4 regions of the Kitasatospora sp. NPDC058406 genome follow, and region 3 is predicted to be linked to each of the others. Evidence: riboswitches for the same ligand, from Rfam matches in the RefSeq annotation. Region 3 holds a riboswitch; each other region holds the start of a gene.

Evidence for each region. Region 3 has a riboswitch for cobalamin ahead of ACFWOG_RS28360 (prenyltransferase/squalene oxidase repeat-containing protein). Riboswitches for the same ligand answer to the same signal wherever they lie in the genome.
Region 1: linked by a shared signal. The riboswitch ahead of ACFWOG_RS17360 (CoA-acylating methylmalonate-semialdehyde dehydrogenase) and the one ahead of ACFWOG_RS28360 (prenyltransferase/squalene oxidase repeat-containing protein) in region 3 are both predicted to bind cobalamin.
Region 2: linked by a shared signal. The riboswitch ahead of ACFWOG_RS24020 (ribonucleoside-diphosphate reductase subunit alpha) and the one ahead of ACFWOG_RS28360 (prenyltransferase/squalene oxidase repeat-containing protein) in region 3 are both predicted to bind cobalamin.
Region 4: linked by a shared signal. The riboswitch ahead of metE (5-methyltetrahydropteroyltriglutamate--homocysteine S-methyltransferase) and the one ahead of ACFWOG_RS28360 (prenyltransferase/squalene oxidase repeat-containing protein) in region 3 are both predicted to bind cobalamin.

What each region holds. Positions count from the first base shown of each region.
Region 1 is NZ_JBHXKE010000077.1:29,456-34,796, reverse strand. It holds gene ACFWOG_RS17370 (enoyl-CoA hydratase/isomerase family protein) at 1-686, opposite strand, end outside; gene ACFWOG_RS17365 (acyl-CoA dehydrogenase family protein) at 686-1,828, opposite strand; gene ACFWOG_RS17360 (CoA-acylating methylmalonate-semialdehyde dehydrogenase) at 1,837-3,336, opposite strand; cobalamin riboswitch at 3,545-3,735, opposite strand; gene metF (methylenetetrahydrofolate reductase [NAD(P)H]) at 4,256-5,173, shown strand; gene metE (5-methyltetrahydropteroyltriglutamate--homocysteine S-methyltransferase) at 5,237-5,341, opposite strand, start outside.
Region 2 is NZ_JBHXKE010000128.1:20,228-25,568, reverse strand. It holds gene ACFWOG_RS24025 (ribonucleotide-diphosphate reductase subunit beta) at 1-347, opposite strand, end outside; gene ACFWOG_RS24020 (ribonucleoside-diphosphate reductase subunit alpha) at 347-2,773, opposite strand; cobalamin riboswitch at 2,958-3,100, opposite strand; gene ACFWOG_RS24015 (hypothetical protein) at 3,607-4,557, shown strand; gene ACFWOG_RS24010 (glycoside hydrolase family 26 protein) at 4,723-5,341, shown strand, end outside.
Region 3 is NZ_JBHXKE010000173.1:14,760-20,100, reverse strand. It holds gene ACFWOG_RS28385 (prenyltransferase/squalene oxidase repeat-containing protein) at 1-273, shown strand, start outside; gene ACFWOG_RS28380 (flagellar hook-length control protein FliK) at 303-782, shown strand; partial or broken gene ACFWOG_RS28375 (3-hydroxyacyl-CoA dehydrogenase family protein) at 866-1,423, opposite strand; partial or broken gene ACFWOG_RS28370 (short-chain fatty acyl-CoA regulator family protein) at 1,358-1,912, shown strand; gene ACFWOG_RS28365 (hypothetical protein) at 1,978-3,405, opposite strand; cobalamin riboswitch at 3,535-3,611, opposite strand; cobalamin riboswitch at 3,684-3,837, shown strand; gene ACFWOG_RS28360 (prenyltransferase/squalene oxidase repeat-containing protein) at 3,995-5,341, shown strand, end outside.
Region 4 is NZ_JBHXKE010000077.1:23,356-28,696, forward strand. It holds gene ACFWOG_RS17340 (glycerophosphodiester phosphodiesterase) at 183-2,306, shown strand; gene ACFWOG_RS17345 (adenosylcobinamide amidohydrolase) at 2,544-3,335, shown strand; cobalamin riboswitch at 3,509-3,729, shown strand; gene metE (5-methyltetrahydropteroyltriglutamate--homocysteine S-methyltransferase) at 3,890-5,341, shown strand, end outside.

The DNA of each region.
Region 1 (5,341 bases), on a different contig from region 3:
AGTTCGGCGAGGTCGTCGAGGAGCGCGGGCAGCCGCTCGGTGGGGACGAAGTGGTCGGCCAGGCCGCAGAGCAGGGCGTCGCCTGCGCCCGCCGAGCCCGCGGTGAGGGCGAGGTGGGTGCCCAGCTCGCCGGGGGCCAGCGAGAGCAGGTAGGTGCCGCCGACGTCCGGCACGAAGCCGATGCCGGCCTCCGGCATCGCGACCCGGGTCGTCCCGGTGACGATCCGGACGCTGCCGTGGGCGGACACGCCGACTCCGCCGCCCATCACGATGCCGCTCATGACGGCGACGTACGGCTTCGGGAAGCGGGCGATCCTGGCGTTGAGCCGGTACTCGTCGCGCCAGAACTCCTCGACGGCCGCCGGGTCACCGCCGGTGGCGGCGCGGTGGATGGCGACGATGTCGCCCCCGGCGCAGAAGGCGCGGTCGCCGGCGCCGGTGACGACGACGGTCTCGACCCGGTCGTCGCGCTCCCACGTGTCCAGTGCGGCGTCGATCCGCCGCACCATGGCGTGGGTGAGGGCGTTCAGCGCGGCGGGCCGGTTGAGGACGATCAGGCCGGACCGGCCCTCCCGCTGGACGAGGACCTCGTCGACGGTGCGCCCGGACACGGTGCTGCCGGCCGCGGCGTGCCCGGCTGCGGCGTTGCCCGCTGTGGCGTTACCCGCTGCGGTGTTGCCGGCCATCAGGCGGCTCCCGTCAGTCCGCGGGCGACGATGACGCGCATGATCTCGTTGGTCCCTTCCAGGATCTGGTGCACCCGCAGGTCGCGGACGATCTTCTCGATGCCGTACTCGGCGAGGTAGCCGTAGCCGCCGTGCAGTTGGAGTGCGGCGTTGGCGACCTCGAAGCCGGTGTCGGTGGCGTACCGCTTGGCCATCGCGCACAGCTCCGGCGCCCGGGGGTCCCCCCGGTCCAGCGCCGCGGCGGCCCGCCAGAGCAGCGACCTGGCCGCCTCCAGCTCCGTCGCCATGTCGGCCAGCCGGAACTGCAGGGCCTGGGCGTGCAGCAGCCGGGCGCCGAACGCCTCCCGGTCCGAGAGGTAGCGGGTGGCCCGCTCCAACGCGTCCTGCGCGCCGCCGAGCGAGCACGCCGCGATGCCGATCCGGCCCCCGTTCAGCCCGTTCATGGCGATCCGGAAGCCCTCGCCCTCGGCCCCGAGGAGCCGGTCGGCGGGCAGCCGGACGCCGTCCAGGAGCACCTGCCGGGTCGGCTGGGCGTTCCAGCCCATCTTCCGCTCGTTCGGACCGAACGAGACGCCGGGGTCGTCCCGTTCGACGAGGAACGCGGAGATCCCGCCGGCGCCCGGGGCGCCGGTGCGGGCCATCACGACGTAGACCTGCGAGGTTCCGGCGCCGGAGACGAACTGCTTGACGCCGTCGAGGACGTAGTGGTCGCCGTCGCGCCGGGCCCGGGTGGTCAGCGCGGCGGCGTCCGAGCCCGCGCCCGGCTCGGTGAGGCAGTAGCTGGCCAGGGCCTCCGTCGAGCAGAGTCCCGGCAGCAGTCGGGCGCGCTGGCCCGGGCTGCCGTAGCGGTCGATCATCCACGCGACCATGTTGTGGATGGACAGGTACCCGGCGATCGACGGGCAGCCGGTCGCCAGCGCCTCGAAGACCAGCACGCCGTCCTGGCGGCCCAGCCCGGAGCCGCCCGACTCCTCCCGCACGTACACGCCGCCGAGGCCGAGGCCCGCGGCCTTGCGCAGCACGTCGACGGGGAAGTGCTTGGCCTGGTCCCACGCCACGGCGTGCGGGGCGAGGTGCTCGCGGGCGAAGTCGCCGGTGGCCTCGACGATCGCGAGCTGGTCGTCGGTCAGATGCGTGTGCACGGCGCGCCTCAGCCCATCGTCGGGATGGTGAAGCTCGCGCCCTCCTTGACCCCGGAGGGCCAGCGCGAGGTCACGGTCTTGGTGCGGGTGTAGAAGCGGATCGAGTCCGGGCCGTGCTGGTTGAGGTCACCGAAGCCGGACCGCTTCCAGCCGCCGAAGGTGTGGTAGGCGACCGGCACCGGGATCGGCACGTTGACGCCGATCATGCCCGTGTTGACGCGGCGGGTGAAGTCGCGGGCGGTGTCGCCGTCCCGGGTGAAGATCGACACCCCGTTGCCGAACTCGTGCTCGCTCGGCAGGCGCAGCGCCTCGGCGTAGTCCGCCGCGCGGACCACGCACAGGACCGGGCCGAAGATCTCCTCGCGGTAGATCCGCATCGCGGGGGTGACGCGGTCGAAGAGGGTGGCGCCCAGGAAGTAGCCGCCCTCGTACCCCGGCACGGTCAGGTCGCGGCCGTCGACGACCAGTTCGGCGCCCTCCCGGACACCGAGGTCGAGGAAGCCGCGGACCCGGTCCAGCGCGTCGCGGCCGACGAGCGGCCCGAAGTCGGCCTCGGGGTCGTCGGAGGCGCCGACCCTGAGTGCGGCGATCCGCTCGGTGAGCTTGGCGACGAGGGCGTCCGCGGTCTCCTCGCCCACCGGCACGGCGACCGAGACGGCCATGCAGCGCTCGCCGGCGGAGCCGTAGCCCGCGCCGATCAGGGCGTCCGCGGCCTGGTCGAGGTCGGCGTCCGGCATCACGATCATGTGGTTCTTGGCGCCGCCGAAGCACTGGGCGCGCTTCCCGTGGGCGGCGGCCGTCGCGTACACGTACTGGGCGATCGGGGTGGAACCCACGAACCCGAGCGCCTGGACCCGGGGGTCCTCCAGCAGCGTGTCCACGGCCTCCTTGCCCCCGTTGACGACGTTCAGGACGCCCGGCGGCAGGCCCGCCTCCAGGAACAGTTCGGCCAGCCGCAGCGGCACCGACGGGTCCCGCTCGGAGGGCTTGAGGATGAAGGCGTTGCCGCAGGCCAGGGCGGGCGCCGCCTTCCACAGCGGGATCATCGCCGGGAAGTTGAACGGGGTGATGCCGGCGACCACGCCGAGCGGCTGGCGCATCGAGTACACGTCGATGCCGGTGCCGGCGCTGTCGGTGAACTCGCCCTTCAGCAGGTGCGGGATGCCCGCCGCGAACTCCACCACCTCCAGCCCGCGCTGGAGGTCGCCGTGGGCGTCGGCGACGGTCTTGCCGTGCTCGGCCGAGAGCAGGCGGGCCAGCGGCTCGCGTTCGGCCTCGACGAGCTGGAGGAAGCGCAGCAGCACGCGGGCGCGGCGCTGGGGGTTCCAGGCGGCCCACTCGGACTGGGCGCGCTCGGCGTCGGCGATCGCCGCCTCGGTCTCGGCGCGGCCCGCGAGCGGGACCCGGGCCTGGACCGTGCCGGTGTTCGGGTCGTAGACGTCGCCGAAGTCCCCGGAGGTCCCGGGGACGTGCTTGCCGCCGATGAAGTGGGTGAGTTCACGGACCATCACAGACCTGCTCTCGTCAGGGTGTCGGGAAGATCCGAGGGAAGGGCGCACGACGGACGCCCGCGCCGCGCTCGGGTGAGCGCACGCGTCGGGCCGTCGCCGGGCGCGGCGAGCCGTCAGGGAGACGGGTGTGCCGCAGCCGTCGCAGGATCACCAGGGTCGGGAAGGGCGCGGACCGGTGCCATGCGTGTTTGCTCCATCCTCGTGGACAACACGGAACACCCGCAGTCGGTATCCTGACTCCCGGATCAGCGCGCGTCGCCCGGCCTTCCCGGCTGGCTGCCAGTGGCTGGTACTGCGGCGACGCACTCCCCGGTCACAGTGGCGGGACCGTGCCGGATTCACACCGGCTTCCCTGCACTGCGGGCCTTGTCCACGACCATATAGTTGGACGTCCTAGTAAGTCCAGGGCATCCCTCGCCGCCGCCGTCCGTTCCGCGACCTCCTCCGGCGCGGCGACGTGGTTGTGGTCCGCGTGGAAGAAGTCCCTCACCTCGTCGTGCGGTTGGGCCGGTCGCAGCACCGGACCGGCGCCGGAGTCGCCGAGCTCCGCAACCCTCGTGACGGCCTCGCGGCAGCTGCCGTGCAGGGCGGTCCTTCCGCCCGGCGGGACGTGCCCGGCCCGGGTCCGACCAGCGCCCCCGTCCGAGAACGAGTCCGGTGTCACGTTCACGATTCCCCTCACCGCACACCGGTCCCAGTCGGATATTCCCGGAAGCCCGTACGAACGTCTCTCCATGCGCCTATGGTGCCCTTCTGCGAGGCCGCGCCGGACTTGTTCCCGACGGGCCGGGAATCCGCGGGGAACCGTCGGTGGAAAACACTGGAACAGGCCCCTCCGGACGTATGCGTGAGAAATCTCGTATCACAGGATGGACGGACGCGTGTGCGATCCCACCGCCCTGGATAGCCTCCTCCCATGACACTCGGAATCCCTTCCAGACGAACCGATCACGCGGCATCCGTCCGCGAACTCCTGGCCACCGGTCGGCGTTCCTTTTCCTTCGAGTTCATGCCGCCGCGCAGCGCCGCGGCGGAGGCCGGCCTGTGGAACGCGATCCGCAGGCTGGAGGCTCTGGCACCCACCTTCGTGTCGGTGACGTACGGCGCCGGCGGGTCCACCCGGGAGCGCACGGTGAACGTCACCGGGCGCATCGCGCAGGAGACCACCCTGACGCCGACGGCCCACCTGACGGCCGTCGGCCACAGCGTCGCGGAGCTGCGGAACATCCTCGGGCACTACGCCGACCAGGGGGTCCGCAACATCCTGGCCCTGCGGGGCGATCCGCCCGGCGACCCGCTCGGCCCCTGGGTCCGCCACCCCGCAGGCGTGGCGTACGCCGCCGACCTGGTGCGGCTGATCAAGGAGTCCGGCGACTTCTGCGTGGGTGTCGCGGCCTTCCCGGAAATGCACCCCCGCTCCCCGGACTGGGATTCCGAGATCCGTTTCTTCATCGAGAAATGCCGAGCCGGCGCCGACTACGCGATCACCCAGATGTTCTTCGACGTGGAGAATTACCTGAGATTCCGGGACCGCCTCCTGAAGGCAGGATGCTCCGTTCCGATCATTCCGGAGATCATGCCGGTGACCACCATCCGGTCACTCGAACGCATTCCCACCCTCAGCACCGCGGCCATTCCGGCGCATCTCGCCGAGCGGATGCTCGGCGAGCGGCACGATCCCGCCGCGGTGCGCGCCGTCGGAATCGAGTACGCCACCGAAATGTGCCGCCGTCTCCTGGCCGAGGGCGCCCCCGGCCTGCATTTCATGACCATGAACTTCTCCACGGTCACGACGGAGATCTACCAGAACCTCGGCCTGCCCGAATCCGGCTGAGGGACACCGCCTGGGGCGGGCGCGGCCGGAGTGCCGCGCCCGCCCCGGGCCTCCCCGCCCGGCTCAGCGGGCCAGGTCGTCCCGCAGGCGACGGGCGGCGGTGACCAGGCTCTCCAGCGAGGCCCGGGTCTCGGTCCAACCGCGGGTCTTCAGTCCGCAGTCGGGGTT
Region 2 (5,341 bases), on a different contig from region 3:
TCCAGCAGCGTCAGGTAGAACTGGACGTGCACGGCCTCCTCGAACAGCTGCCGGGACAGGTAGAGCCGGGCCTCGGGGGAGTTGATGTGCTTGTAGAGGCTCAGCACCACGTTGTTCGCGACGATCGAGTCACCGGTGGCGAAGAAGGCGACCAGGCGGCCGATCATGTGCCGCTCGCCCTCGCTCAGCTTGGCGAGGTCGGCGACGTCGGAGTGCAGGTCCACCTCCTCGACGGTCCAGGTGTTCTTGATCGCGTCCCGGTACCGGTCGTAGAACGACGGGTAGCGCATCGGGCGCAGGGTCAGCTCGAAGCCGGGGTCGAGCAGCATCTTCTGGGCGTCGGACATTACTGGCAGGCCTCGCAGGACTCGGGGTTCTCCAGGGAGCAGGCCAGCGCGGCCTCCTCCTCCGGGGTGAGGGTCGGGGCGCCGACGGTGACGGCGACGGGACCGGCCGGGACCGGGGCGGCGGTGCGGGCGGCGCCGGAGGCGGCCTGGGCGATCCGGGTGGCCGGGCGCGAGCGCAGGTAGTAGGTGGTCTTCAGACCGACCTTCCAGGCGTACGCGTACATCGAGCTGAGCTTGCCGATGGTCGGGGCGGCCATGAACAGGTTCAGCGACTGGCTCTGGTCGATGTACGGCATGCGGGCCGCGGCCAGGTCGATCAGCGCGCGCTGCGGGAGCTCCCAGGCGGTGCGGTACAGCGAGCGGACCCCGGCGGGCAGCCAGCCGAGCTCCTGGACCGAGCCGTTGGCGTCGCGCAGCGCGTCCCGGGTCTGCTGGTCCCAGACGCCCAGCTCCTTGAGCTCGCGCACCAGGTACGGGTTGACCTGGAGGAACTCGCCGGAGAGGGTCTCGCGCTTGAACAGGTTGGACACCTGCGGCTCGATGCACTCGTACACGCCGGCGATCGAGGCGATCGTCGCGGTCGGGGCGATCGCCAGGAGCAGCGAGTTGCGCAGGCCGGTGGAGGCGACGCGGGTGCGCAGGGCCTCCCAGCGGTCGGCCCACTCGGGCGCGGCGCTCGGGAAGTGGTCGATGTGCAGCTCGCCGCGGGCGGCGCGGGTCTCCGCGTACGCCTCGTGGCGGCCGAGCTGCTCGGCCAGGTCGGCGGAGCGCTCGTACGCGGTGAGCATGATGCGCTCGGCGATCAGCGTGGAGAGCTGCTTGGCCTCGGCGGAGTCGAAGTCCAGGCGGAGCCGGAAGAAGACGTCCTGCAGGCCCATCACGCCGAGGCCGACCGGGCGCCAGCGGGAGTTGGAGGCGCCGGCCTCGGGGGTCGGGTAGAAGTTGATGTCCACCACGCGGTCGAGGAACGTCACGGCGGTGCGGACGGTCGCGTCCAGACGCTCCCAGTCCATCGCGTTCAGCAGGTCGGCGGCGGTGGCACCGGCGGCGACGTGGGCGCCGAGGTTGACCGAGCCGAGGTTGCAGACGGCGGTCTCGGAGTCGTCCGTGACCTCCAGGATCTCGGTGCAGAGGTTGGAGGAGTGGACGGTGCGGCCGGGCAGCGCGGTCTGGTTGGCGGCGCGGTTGGACGCGTCCTTGAAGGTCATCCAGCCGTTGCCGGTCTGCGCGAGGGTGCGCATCATCCGGGAGTACAGGGTCTGCGCGGGGATGGTGCGGACGGCCTTGCCGGCCAGCTCGGCCTTGAGGTAGGCCTCGTCGAAGTCGGCGCCCCACAGGTCGACCAGCTCGGGGACGTCGGCCGGGGAGAACAGCGACCAGTCGGCGTTGGCGTTGACCCGGCGCATGAACTCGTCGGGGATCCAGTGCGCGAGGTTGAGGTTGTGGGTGCGGCGCGCCTCCTCACCGGTGTTGTCGCGGAGCTCCAGGAACTCCTCGATGTCCGCGTGCCAGGTCTCCAGGTAGACGCAGGCCGCGCCCTTGCGACGGCCGCCCTGGTTGACGGCGGCGACCGAGGAGTCGAGGGTGCGCAGGAACGGGACGATGCCGTTCGACTTGCCGTTGGTGCCCCGGATCAGCGAGCCGCGCGAGCGGATCCGCGAGTAGGAGAGGCCGATGCCGCCGGCGTGCTTGGAGAGGCGGGCGATCTGGGCGTACCGCGAGTAGATCGAGTCCAGGTTGTCCAGCGGCGAGTCCAGCAGGTAGCAGCTGGACATCTGCGGGTGCCGGGTGCCGGAGTTGAAGAGGGTCGGCGAGGAGGTCAGGTACTCCAGCCGGCTCATCAGGCGGTACAGCTCGGCCACCTCGCGCACCGACTGCTCGTTGTCGCCGACCGCCAGGCCACAGGCGACGCGGAGCAGGAAGTGCTGAGGGGTCTCGACGACCTTGCGGGTGATCGGGTGACGCAGCAGGTAGCGGGACTGCACGGTGCGCAGGCCGAAGTACTCGAAGCGGTCGTCGCCGGCCGGGTCGACCAGGGCGTTCAGCGCCTCGGTGTGCTTGGCGACGAACGCGGCGGTGGTGTCGCCGATCAGGCCCTCGGCGTGGCCGACGGTGATCGAGGTGGAGAAGGAGACCACGCCCTGGGTCGCCGCCTCGTCGACGATCTCCAGCGCGAGCAGCCGGGCCGCCAGCTTCGAGTACTGCGGGTCCTCGGCGATCATCGACGCGGCGGCGTCGATGGCCAGGCCGCGCAGCTCGGCGAAGTCCGAGCCGGCGTTGCGGCCGCGCAGCGCGGCGGCGGCGACGTGACCCGGGTCCACCTGGGGGAGGTCGACGCTGCGGTCGGTCAGCACGCGGAGGAGCGCGCCGCCGGGGTCGGAGACCGTACGGTCGGCGGGGGCGGAGCTGGAACCCTGGGCGGGCAGGGTGACTGAGGCAGCGGTGGTCAAGGCGCTCTCTCCTGGCGGCGATCGGCGTCGGTAGATCGGGGGGCCGGGCCGTTCGGGGCAGGGGAGGACGGCGCGGGCGCCCGTGGCGTCGCGCGGCGTGTCGTCCCCGGCCCGCCCGCGAGGCCCGGAAGGTGGTGCTCGTGCTGGGGCCTCTGCGGGGAGGCGCTCGCACACCGTCGGCAGGTACTCGGACTCGCGGGCTCCCATGGGGAGACGGCCGCTCACCGCTGCGGGGCAGTCCCGGACTCGCACCGGGTTCCCCTGCGTCGACAGCAGGGTCGAGCATACATCTAGTGGTGCTCTCTCGATGCGACACCACATGTTGTGCAGCGCGGCGTGTTGGCGCGATGACCGCTGGTACCGGGGCGGGAGCCGGGAAGGGGCGCGGGCCGGGGTTCCGGACGCCCCGGGGCTTGTCAGGATTCGGAAACGGAATGGTGACCGGGGCGGTCGCCGGTCAGGGCCATGCCCTACGATCTCGCCTCATGAGCGACGGAACGGGCGTGCCCGGGGAGTGGTCTGGACAGCCCGCTTCGCCGGGGGAGCAGCCGGCCCCTCCCGCCGGTGCGGGGGGCGCACAGAACCAGCAGCCGGGTGGACCCGGACCGGTGCCGCCGGGGCAGCAGCCCTCCGGCGGCCAGGCCGTGCCGCCGGCACCGGGCGGCTTCGGACCGCCTCCGGCGTCGTACGGACCGCCCGCGCCGCCGCCGGCCCGGCCGCCGGCGCCCGCGGCGCCGCAGCCGCCGCAGTCGATCCAGGTGCCGCCGCCCGTTCAGCCGCCTGTTCAGCCGCCCGCGCCGCAGCCTCCGGTGCAGCCCCAGCCGGCGCCGCAGCCCCAGCCGCCGATGCCGGTGCCCTCGCACCACTGGCAGCATCCGCCGCAGCCGCAGCCGCAGCCGCAGCACCTGCCGCCGCCGCAGCAGCCGCAGCAGACCGAGCCGGACTGGGCCGCGCTCGCCGACCGCAACGCGGCCGAGCACCGGCGCAAGACCCGGTTGAAGATCATCGGTGCGGCCGTCGCCGTCCTGATCATCGGCGGCGCCGTCGCCGGCGGCCTGCTCCTGCTGGGCAAGGACGGCGACGAGAAGCCGATCGCCGGGCCCACGTCGACCGCGACCGGGGCCACCCAGCAGCCGGCGCCGTCTCCGACCGGTTCCGCCAAGCCGACCCCGACGTCCACCCCGACGCCGACCCCCACTCCGAGCGCGACCCCCGACGACCCGTCGAAGCCGCTCTGGGACGCCTCCACCGACCCGGCCCCGCAGGACGCGGCGGCGCTCTTCTCGGCGCTCACCGTGACCGTCAACGGCGCCACCTGGAACCGGACCGTCGTCTCGCTCGACTCGCCCTGCTGGGACGGCAACTCCACGGTCGGCGGTCTCGGCCGGGCGCTCGGCGACCAGGGCTGCCGCCAGGTCCTCCGGGCCACCTACGTCTCCGGCGACAGCGCGGTGACGCTCGGCGTCGCCGTCTTCGACCACAAGATCCAGGCCGAGACGGCCCTGAAGAACTACGTCGGCCACCTCAAGGGCGCCGCCGCCCCGGGGGCGCCGGTCTTCTGCGCCACTCCGGGCTGCACCAACACCAAGAGCATCCTTGGACGCTACGCCTACTTCACCGTCGAGGGTTCCGCCAAGGGCGGCAACACCGCGGACGCCGCCGCGACCGCGGCCGCCACGGGCTTCGGCGAGCACGTGAAGAACCAGCTGCTCCAGCGGGCCAAGACGCCCGCGGCCCCGCCGGCGGCCCCGGCGGGCTGACCGCCCGCCGCCGGCCCGGCCGGCCGTCCCCCGCGTGCCCGCTCGCCGGGACGCGGGGGAGTGTGGCAGGCTCGCGGGCTGTCAGTCGTACGCGTGTCCGGTCGTGGCGGCCCGGGCGTCGCCGCCGGGCCCCCCGGCCGACCCCGGTCTCCGGAGGAGTGCCCCGTGGCCCTGCCCCGCCCGTTGCACGGCAAGCCGGCCGCCCTGGCCGTGTCCGCCGCCGTGCTCGCCACCGGCGCGCTGGTGCTCGGCGGCCGGGACGACCGCTCCGCCCCGCCGCCGCCCGGCCCCGCCGGGCCGACCGGACGCAGCGAACTCACCCTCAACGGCGCCGGCCGCGCCCTGCCCCCCGAGGTCGGCCGCGACCTGCTGGCCCGTGATCCGCAGGCCTCGCCGAACGCCCGGGCCGTCCAGCAACTGCTCGCCGACCTGGAGGCCACGGCCCGGTCCGGCCGCTCCGGCGGCACGGTGATCGGCCAGCACATCGAGGGGCACAACGAGCGCTACAACCCCGAGTACGGCGACTACCGGGGCACCAAGCCGGTCGGCTACTACTACAAGAAGGCCGCCGACATCACCGGCAAGCTGCCCGGCTTCGTCGAGACCGACCTCGGCCCCGGTTACGGCCAGAGCGGCTGGGGCGTCGGCAACCCGCGCTCCTACTCCGAAGGGCGCTGGCCCGCCTGCGCGGTCGGCTGGCAGTACACCGACGACGCGGTGGACCTGATGGCCGCCGTCTGGTCCGGCCACCCGCGTGCGGCGGACGGTACGTACGGCGCGGCCG
Region 3 (5,341 bases):
CTCGCCACCCAGGCCCTGTTCTCCGGTGGCCGCTTCGGCGCCGGCCTCAAGGGCTGGAGCAGCCTGGTCAAGCTCCAGCAGGGCTGCTCGGCCGCCCCCGCCGTCCGCGGGGCGGTCGCCTACGACGCGACCGGCTTCAACCCGGGCAACGGCGCGCGGGCGACCGCCCAGGCCGTCCTCGGCCTGGCCGGCACGCCGCTGGCCACGCTCTCGGCCGCCGGCGCGCGTCCGGCCCCGCCCACCCTGGCCTGCCCGGCACCGGCCACCCACTGACCGTCCGCGACCACCCGAGGAGCACTTCGATGATCGACACTCCCACCCGGACCCGACCGGTCCGCCGGACGCTCGGCTCGGTCGCCGCCGCGGCGGCCCTCACCGCCGGGCTGCTCGGTGCCTCCGCCGTCCACGCTCCGCAGGCCCGGGCGGCCGCCTGCACCGGCACCACCGGCGTGACCGTGGTCGTCGACTTCACCGCAGTCGGTGGCGGCATCCAGACCGGCTGCGCGCTCGGCGACCCGGCCAGCGGGCTCGCCGCGATCACCGGCGCCGGGTTCTCCTACTCCTTCCACCCGCGCTTCCCCGGCTTCGTCTGCAAGATCAACTCTCTGCCGACGACCTGCACCAACCCGACCGGCAGCGCCTACTGGTCGTACTGGCACGCGCCGCACGGCGGCCCCTGGTCGTACAGCAGCCTGGGCGCGGGCAGCTACGACCCGGCGCCCGGCGAGGTCGAGGGCTGGTCCTTCGGTGCGGGTGCCCAGCCGGGCATCACCGCTCCCTGACGCCGACACGCCGACACCCCCGGCACGCCGGCGCCCCGGTCCTCCGCGACGGAGACCGGGGCACCGGTGTGCCGGGGGTGTGGTCAGGCCGTCCGGTGCGGGTGGAACCCGCGGCCGGTCTTGCGGCCGAGCAGGCCGGCCGCGACCATGCGGGACAGCAGCGGCGGGGGAGCGTAGAGCGGCTCCTTGTACTCGGCGTACGGCGATTCGGCGATGGCCTGCACGGTGTCGAGCCCGATCAGGTCGGCGAGGCAGAGCGGGCCCATGGGGTGGGCGCAGCCGTGGACCATGCCGTCGTCGATGTCCTGCGCCGTGGCGTGCCCCGCCTCGGCCATCCGGATCGCGGACAGCAGATAGGGGACGAGCAGGGCGTTGACCACGAAGCCGCCCCGGTCGCGGGAGCGGACGACGTGCCTGCCCAGCACCTCCTTGGCGAAGGTCTCCACCCGGTTGAGCACGGTGTGGTCGGTGTGCAGCGAGGAGACCAGCTCCACCAGCGGCATCACCGGGGCGGGGTTGAAGAAGTGCAGACCGAGCACCTGCGAGGCGCGGCCGGTGGCGATCCCGAGCCGGGTGACCGGGATGGCCGAGGCGAGACCGTCCGCCACCGCCTCAGCACCCTCCAGCGGCCGGGACTGCGCGGGGTGCCGTTCTCCTTCGTCCGGGTCGACCGTGCCGGGAACGTCTCCGAGCGGCAGTCCGCCACCGACTTCCACTTCTCGCGCACCGGCGGCACCTGCCCGCTCTGGAACGTCTACGAGACCTTCGCCGCCCCCGGCCGCATCCACGTCCAGGTCGCCGGCATGCCGGACGGACGGCGCTACCTGTGGACCGCCCGCGCCGTCACCCGTTCACCCGGGGGCTGGGGCCGCCCGGGCAAGACCTTCGCGATCGGGCTCGGCTGCGAACTCCGCCACGCCCACCGGCTGGTGTACTCCGCCGGCCTCGACCTGGGCGACGAGGGCGCGGCCACCCCGATCGGCCTCGGGTGCAAGGTGGGCGAACGCCCCGCCTGTCCGCAGCGTTCCGCGCCCGCCGTCGGCGTCCCGCCGGTGATCGACGAGCACACCAGCACGTTCGTGCCGTATCCCGCCCGCGCCGAACCGGAGGGGCGGGCGGCCGACGCCTGAGGGCGGCCCGGGGCGCGGTGGCCGGGCACGGGGAGCCCGCGCCCGGCCGGGGGGCCGGCCGCGGGTCAGCTGCCGTAGCGCAGTGACACGGTGTCGCCGACGTGGACGACGGTGGCCCGGGTGGCGCCGGTGGCGGCGGCACCGTCCAGGCTCACCTTCCAGGTCGACGCGCCGCTGTTGGCGGTGCCGTTGACCGCGGTGATCGTGCCGCTGCCGGTGGACGGCGTGACCGACGTGACGCAGCCGCTCGGTGTGGCGGTCGCGGCGGCGTCGAGGACGGCGCCCAGGGTCGTGGTGGCGCCGGTCGGGGTGAGGGTGACGGCGCAGACCTTCAGCGGGGCGGTGCCGTTGTCCACGACGAGGGCGAGCCGGGCGGCGGTGCCGGAGGTGAAGCCGGTGGTGGCGGCCCAGGCGGGCTCACCGGCCGCCGTCGGCGCGGGCGGGGTGGCGGTGAACCCGCCGCCGGCCACGGCGCGCAGGCCGTCCACGGAGGCGTAGGGGGACGGGGTGGTGTCGGTGGGCAGGTACTTGAAGCCGCCGCCGGGCTTGAACTGCTGGGCGATCAGGAAGTCGATCGGGGTCTTGCCGGTGCCGCTGGTGAAGTCGACGCCCTGCGCGTTGATCCCGCAGGCGTTGAGGCCGGACACGGCCCAGCCGTTGGAGTCGGTGTTGGCGCCCCACATCGAGTTGAAGGCGCCGGAGGCGACGAGCTTGCCCTTCAGGAAGTTCTTGGCCGCGACGACGGCGGAGTCGGTGTTGGGGACGCCGCCGCTGCACAGCGAGGCCATGGCGGCGCCGGTCATGTCGATGTCGCTGCCCTGGCCGAGCGCGACGGGGTCGCCGGCGGCCTTGCTGTAGTTCCAGCCGCCGTCGGTGTGCTGGTTGGCGCGCACGGTCGCGACCGAGGCGTCCAGCAGGGCCTGCGGGACGCGCTGCCCGCCGCCCTGGGTCCTGGCGCCGCCGAGGGCGAGCAGCCCGAAGACCGTGCCGTTGAAGTTGGCGGAGGGGCCGTAGTAGCCGGGCTCGGCGGTCTGCCAGTAGGCGACCAGGTCCGCGACGAGGTTGCGGCTCGGCCCGACGCGCGCGGGGTCGATCCCCGCGGCGTACGCGTTGAGGGCGCCGCGCTCGTAGTCGGTGACGACCGGCGAGGCGCCCGGCCAGGTGGCGGCGGCGAGCTGGTTGCGGTAGACGAGCCGGGCGTTCTTGGTGGCGTCGCCCCCGGGGGTCACGTCCGCCGCGGCCGTACCGGCGGCGGCCAGCGCGCTGAACGCCCACTCGTTGGAGAGCCCGCCGCCGGTGACGTAGCTCCCGTCCGCGGCCTGGAGGGACTTCAGGTAGGTGACGCCGGTGCTCTTCGAGGTGGCTATCTGGGCCGGGGTCGCGGTCGCGTGGGCGGGGACGGCCGACAGCACGAGGGCGCCGGCGGCCAGCGAGACGGTCACCGCGGAGGCGGCGCGTGAGGAGGCGAAGCGCGAGGAGGCGGGAACGGGCACGGAACGGCTCCTTGGTGTGGCGGGCGCCGATCCGGCCCCGGCCCCGGTGCCCGGTCGGGCGCGCGGCGGCTGGGGCGGCCGCCGCCCGGATCGCGTGGGCTGGCTTTCGCTGATGCTGCGCGGCCGGGCGGGCATTCGGGCTCGGGCCGGCACGGTCACCGCCCCACACCGCTGCGCGTCAGCCCCGGATTCACACCGGATTCCCCCGCTCGGCCACCGCGGACGCTACCGCACCGGCGGGGCAGTCACGAGGTGGGGAAGGAGACATGACGCTTCGTTGACGCCGACTCCGCGAGCGTGGTCTGATGAAATGCTTTTTCATCCTCGGCAGTCAGGGGAAGCCGGTCCGATTCCGGCGCTGACCCGCAACCGTAGACCCGCCCCACCCCGGGCTGGTGAGCCGGAATGCCTGCGCCGGGGCCTTGTTCCAGGAGTGCTTGCGTCGTCGTGGACTACGACGCGGTCAGAACGGCCCCGCGCGAAGGAGGCCGTCGGCTGCGCTGTGGCATCCCGACGACTGATCAGGGAGTCGCCGGTGAGGGCCAGCAGCAGTCGTACGAGTCACAGAGCCCGGGGGTTCACGTCCCTGGTGGCCACCGGTGCCGTCGCGATCGCCGCCGGCGGCACGGTCCTGCTCGGACACCCCGGCAGGGCCGCCGCGGACCCGATCGAGGAGTGCACCGCCACCACCGGAGCGATCGTCGCCGTCGACTTCGGCCACTGGGGCGGCGGAGTCGTCCGCGGCTGCGACGCCCACCCCACGACCGGGATGAACCTGCTGCACAACGCGGGCTTCACCACCACCGGCACCGAGCACGACGGCCCCGCCTTCATCTGCCGGCTCGGTAACGGCGCCTTCGCCAACGGCACCCAGTACCCCGCCGTCGCCGAGGAACCCTGCGTCAACACCCCCCAGGCGACGGCGTACTGGTCCTACTGGATCGCCGAGCCCGGCCAGGCGACCTGGTCCTACAGCCGCTACGGCGCCGGCACGCAGAAGCCCAGGCCCGGCGAGGTCGAGGCCTGGGTGTACGGCGGCACCGACATCGGCGGGACGAGCGGAGCGCCCTCCTTCACCCCGGACTCCGTCCGGGCCAGGAACACCGGTCCGTCGCCGTCCGCCTCCGCGTCGCCGTCGGCGTCGCCGAACCCGACCCTCCCGCCGCCCGCGGGAGACCCCGCCGCCGCGGCGGCCTGGCTGGCGGGCCGCCTCGTCAACGGCGAGTACATGGGGAACTGGGCCTTCGAGGGGGCCGACTTCCCCCGGACCGCCCTCACCGCGACAGCCCTGGCCGCCGCCGGGACCCAGGACCCGGCCCTGCGCAAGGTCGTCGCCTACCTCGCCGCCCACACCGACGCCTTCCTGTACCCGGACGGGCCGAGCGGCAAGCCCGACTCCAAGGCCGCCGCGCTGCTGGCCCTGGTCGCCGAGAGCACCGACGGCAACCCCCGGGACTTCGGCGGCCGCGACCTGATCGCCGCGCTCACCGACCACGTGTGCGTCGCGGCCGGCGAGAACGGGGAGTGCACCGCGGCCGGGGACTTCCACGGTGCGGCCTCGCCCTGGGTGCAGGCGTGGGCCGTGATCGCCCTGCAGCGCGCCGGCGTCACGCCGCCCGCCGCGACGCTCGCCCGCTTCACGGTCCTGCAGTGCGCCGACGGAGGCATCGCCGGCTCGATGATCGTGGCCGGCGGCCACTGCGAGTCCGACCCGGTGGCCACCGGCCTCGCCGTCCTCGCCCTGCGCCCGGCGGCCGGCTTCGAGCCCACCGCGAAGAAGGCCGCGGACCAGCTCGCCGCGAGCCAGCAGGCCGACGGCTCCTACGCCCCCTACGTCGGCGCCGCCGGCGACACCACGAGCACCGCCGCCGCGGCCCAGACGCTGAAGGCCGTCGGACAGGGGGCCAAACAGGCCACCGCCAAGGCCTGGCTGGCC
Region 4 (5,341 bases), on a different contig from region 3:
CGGGAGCACGCCGCGGACCCGCTACCGCCGGGGCGGGTCCGAGGACTCGGCGAGGACAACGCGCCGGTCCGGTCGGCGGGTTCGGTGAGGTACGGCCGTGCGGCGTGGAGTTTCGCAATGGTCACGAACGGTTCCCGGGGAAGTGGCTTCCGGTTCGGGGAGCGTCCCCTAGCGTGCCGGGCATGACACAGAGTCACCACGTCAGCTCCGGCAGCCCGTCCGCCGCGTCACCCGCCGCCCGTCCCGGCAACCGCCCCGGCGGCCGCCCGGGCAACCGCCCCGGCACCTCGGCCGACGACCGGCGCGACCTCCGGTCGAGCGCGGGCCGGCACACCGCCGTGCTCGCCGCCCTCGTCGCGTCCGCGCTGGGCCTGGGCACCGTCGCGCTGAGCGCCCCGAACGCCGCCTCCGCCGAGCCGCCCGCCGCCACCTCCGGCCCCGCCGCGTCCGGCCCCGGGTCCCCCGACGACCCCGCCGGGTCCCCCGGCCTCGCCGCTGCCGCCGCGGCCCCCGCCCCCGGTGACGTCGTGGTGACCGAGAGCTTCTCCGGCACCTCCCTCCCCGCCGGCTGGACCGCCGTGGAGGGCGACTGGAAGGTGGCGAACGGCCGGCTGGTCGGCACCTCCGCCAACTCCGGCCAGCAGAGCCGGATCACCTTCGGCCGCCACCTCGACGACTTCCGCATCGAGGCGACCGCCCGCTTCGAGTCCGTCGTGGACAACGCCCGCTGGGCGGCGCTCGGCCTGGACGTCCCGGCGAGCGGCGCCACCCCGTGGTCGATCGCCACCGTGCGGACCGGCACCACCGCCGCCAACGGCCTGGAGTTCGCCCGGCGGACCACCGCCAACAGCTGGCTCGTCACCGACACCGCCGCCGCCCCGGTCGCCGCCGGCACCGGCCGCGACGTGCGGATCGCCGTCGAGGTGCACGGCACCACCGCCCGCTGGATCTTCGACGGCCGGGAGGCCGCCCGCACCACCCAGGTCGCCCGCAGCGCCGACGGCGGCCAGGCGCTCGTCGTCAACGGCGCGAAGGTGTCGTTCGACGACCTCAGGGTGACCGCGCTCGCCCCGGGCGGCCTGCTCCGGCCGGCGGACTCCCCGCTCACCGTCTTCGCCCACCGCGGCGCCTCCTCCGCGGCACCGGAGAACACCCTGGTCTCGGACGAGGTCGCCCGGCGCGGTGGCGCCGAGTGGATCGAGAACGACGTCCAGCCCAGCAAGGACGGCGTGCCGTACATCCTCCACGACGACACGGTGGACCGCACCACCGACGGCCAGGGGCGGATCCGCGACCTGACCTCCGCCCAACTGGACGCGCTGGACGCCGGTTCCCGGTTCGGCCCGGCCTACGCGGGTGCCCGGGTGCCCACGCTCGCGGCGCAGTTGGAGGATCTGCGCACCCGTGGCGGCAACCTGCTGCTGGAGATCAAGGGCCGGCACAGCCGCGACGAGGTCGCCCGGATCGTCAAGGAGGTGCGCGACCACGGGATGGCGGGCCGCGTCCTCGTCCAGAGCTTCGAGGTGGACGCCCTGCGGCACACCCGCGAGCTGGCACCGGAGTTGCCGCTCGGCCTGCTGCGCAGCACCCTCGACGCCGACCCGGTGGCGATCTCCAGGGAGCTCGGCCTGGCCGCCTACAACCCCTCGGACGGCGCCGTCTCCGCCCGGCTCGGCGTGGTGAAGGACCTGCACGCGGCCGGCGTCGCGGTCAACGTCTGGACGGTCGACGCGGCCGCCCGGTGGAAGGCGCTGGAGGCCGCCGGCGTCGACGGCATCATCACCAACCGTCCGGCGGAGCTCGCCGGCTGGAACGCCGCCTGGCAGCAGGCCGGCGCCGTCGCGCCGCCCGCCGCACCCACCGTGGCGATCACCTCCCCGGCCGCCGGGGCCGCCCTGGACCGTGCCCAGCAGCCGGTCACCGCGGTGCAGGCGCGCGGCGCCGACTCCGTTCGGCTGACCCTGGACGGTGCCGAGCTCACGCCGGGCACCGCGCTCGACACCACGGCGCTCGCGCTCGGCCGGCACACCCTGCGGGCGGAGGCGACCGGCCCCGGCGGGCGGGCCGAGACGACGGCCGAGTTCACCGTCGCGGCCACGCCGACCGGTCTGGCCTCGCTGGTCCTCACCTCGGGGGCGGACCGCAACGCCGTCGCCACCCTGACCGTGATGCTCGGCCAGGGCCAGTACGGGCCGCTCGCCCGGTGGGCCGAGAACCAGTCCGGCCGGACCGTCCCCGCCGACCGGGCCCGACTGATCGCCGCCGACGCCCTCGCCCTCGGCGGTACGCCCCCCGCCAACGGCTGACCGCACCCCGGCGCACCCCGGCCGAACCGACCGCGTCGGCCGCACGACCGGCACCGGCGCACCCCGGCCGAACCGACCGGCACCTGCGCACCGACCGCCGGACCCCGTGCCCGCTCGCCCGGCACGGGGTCCGGCGTCCGCCGGGGGCTCCGTCGATCCGTGCGGCGTCGCCCTGTGCCTAGGATTGATCGCCTGGCCGGTCGGCCGCTCACCCACGTGCCCGAAGGTGGATCGTTCATGGCAATCCCGCAGCAGCAGGCGGGCCCTCCCGGAGTGGACGACGGGGTCTTCGGCGACCCCGTGGTGATCGAGCGGTCCGGCCGCCCGGAGGACGGTGAGTGCCGCCATCTCCTGGTGTGGCGGGCCGGACCCGGCTGGCGGATGCTCAGCAGCGCCGTGCTGGGCGGCGGCCTGGGCGAGCGGGAGTGGCTGGTCAACGCCCAGGTCCGGGCCGGGTACGGCAGGACGGACCCGGACCGGCACCTGGCCGAGCTGGCGGAGGACCTGGGGCTGCGGGGTCCGGGCGTCGGGCTGATGACCGCCGCCCGGGTGGACGCCTTCACCTGGGCCCGCGACCACGGCGTCACCGCGGTGGTGACGACCGGAATCGGCGTGCCGACCTGGGCGTCGGCGCCCGCCGACGGCGACGCGCCCGGCGACGCGCTCGTTCCCGGCACGATCAACATCGTGGTCGTCGTTCCGGTGGCCCTCTCGGACGCGGCCGCCGTCAACCTCGTGGCCACCGTGACGGAGGCCAAGGTCCAGGCGCTGCTCGAAGCCGGGTACGACTGCTCGGGGACGCCGTCGGACGCGGTCTGCGTGGCGGTGCGGCGGACCGGTCCCGGCCGGGAGGCGGAGCCGTTCGGCGGCCCCCGGTCCCGCTGGGGATCCCGCGCCGCCCGCGCCGTCCACGCGGCCGTCGTGCTGGGCGCCGAGCGCGACCGGGCCGGCCGCGTCCGGGGACCCGTGCCCGGTCACCTGCGGTCCACGCCCGGGTGCGGTCGGACCTTCGTGCTCTCCGACGAGTAGCGGCACGGCCGGGGCGCGGGGTTCCGGGACGGCGGGCCGGCACCCGCACCGGCCGGTCCGGTCCTGTCCTGTCCTGTGCCGTCCGGCCCTCCGCCGCCCGTCCGGGGCCCTGGCGGCGTCTCAGGATGTGGACGTCCTGGTGTCCTTGTGTTCTCCCGGTACCGGATTCGTCCTAAGCTGGGCGGGCAGCTGGTTCGCCCTGCCCACCAGGCAGGCGCGTCGTAAGAGGGAACCCGGTGGGAATCCGGGACTGCCCCGCAGCGGTGAGTGGGAACGACCGCCGTCATACGCACTGGGCCCGGTCGGGTCTGGGAAGCGACGGCCAGTAGGTGTCCGCCCTTTCGGGCGGGCGTGTCCACGAGTCCGAAGACCTGCCCGTTGCCCGCACGCGACCCGTTCGCGCGCGGACATCCCGGTGACCTCGTGGGCGGGTCGGCGTACATACCAGGCGGATCCGGCGCTTCTCGTGCGCACGCGGTCCCGCCCGGTTCGTCACCCCTTCGCGCCTCCGTCCCGTCACCGGGGCCACAGACAGGCTCGCGAAGGAGAGTCCCTTGACAGCGAAGTCCGCAGCCGCGGCAACCCTGGCCACCGTGTACGGATACCCCCGCCAGGGCGGTGGCCGTGAGCTCAAGAAGGCGATCGAGGGGTACTGGAAGGGCGCCGTGAGCGCCGACGCCCTGCTGGCCACCGCCGCCGACCTGCGTCTGGAGAACTGGAGCAGGCTCGCCGGGGCGGGCGTCCAGGAGGTGCCCACCGGCGACTTCTCGCTCTACGACCACGTGCTGGACACCACGGTCGCCGTCGGCGCGATCCCGCCGCGTCACCGGGCGGCGGTCGAGGCCGACCCGCTGGACGGCTACTTCGCCATGGCGCGCGGCACCCAGGACGTCGCGCCGCTGGAGATGACCAAGTGGTTCGACACCAACTACCACTACCTGGTGCCCGAACTCGGCCCCGACACCGTCTTCACCGCGAACTCCGCCAAGGCGGTCGCGGAGTTGCGCGAGGCCCTGGACCTCGGCCACAGCGCCCGTCCGGTGCTGGTCGGCCCGGTCACGTACCTGCTCCTCGCCAAGCCCGCCCCGGGCGTCCCCGAGGACTTCCAGCCGCTCACCCTGCTCGACCGGCTGCTGCCCGTCTACGCCGCCCTCCTCGCCGACCTGCACGAGGCCGGCGCCGCCTGGGTCCAGTTGGACGAGCCGGCGCTCGTCCAGGACCGCACCCCCGCGGACCTGAACGCCACCGCGCGCGCCTACCGCGACCTCGGTGCCCTCGCCGACCGGCCCAAGCTGCTGGTCGCGAGCTACTTCGACCGCCTGGGCGCCGCGCTGCCCGTGCTGGCCAGGGCCCCGATCGACGGCCTCGCCCTGGACTTCACCGGCCCGGCCGCCGCCAACCTGGGCGACCTGGCCGCCGCGGGCGGCCTGCCGGGCAAGCGGCTGGTCGCCGGTGTGGTGGACGGCCGCAACATCTGGATCAACGACCTGGAGAAGTCGCTCTCCACCCTGGCCACCCTGCTCGGGCTGGCCGGCACCGTCGACGTGGCCCCGTCGTGCTCGCTGCTGCACGTCCCGCTGGACGCCGCCGCCGAGCGCGACCTCGACCCGCAGATCGCCCGGTGGCTCGCCTTCGCGCGGCAGAAGGCCAACGAGGTCGCCCTGCTCGCCCGCGGCCTGCGCGAGGGCACCGGCGCGATCACCGCCGAACTCGCCGCCAACCGCGCCGACCTGGCGTCCCGCGCCAACTCCCCGATCACCCGTGACCCCGCGGTGCGGGCCCGCACCGCGGCCGTCACCGAGGCGGACGCCCGCCGGGCCCAGGCCTACCCGGAGCGCGCCGAGGCCCAGCGCACCCGCCTCGGCCTGCCGCTGCTGCCGACCACCACGATCGGGTCGTTCCCGCAGACCTCCGAACTGCGGGTGGCCCGGGCCGACCTCACCGCCGGGCGGATCGACCCGGCCGCGTACCGGGAGCGCATCCGGACCGAGGTGCGGGAGGTGATC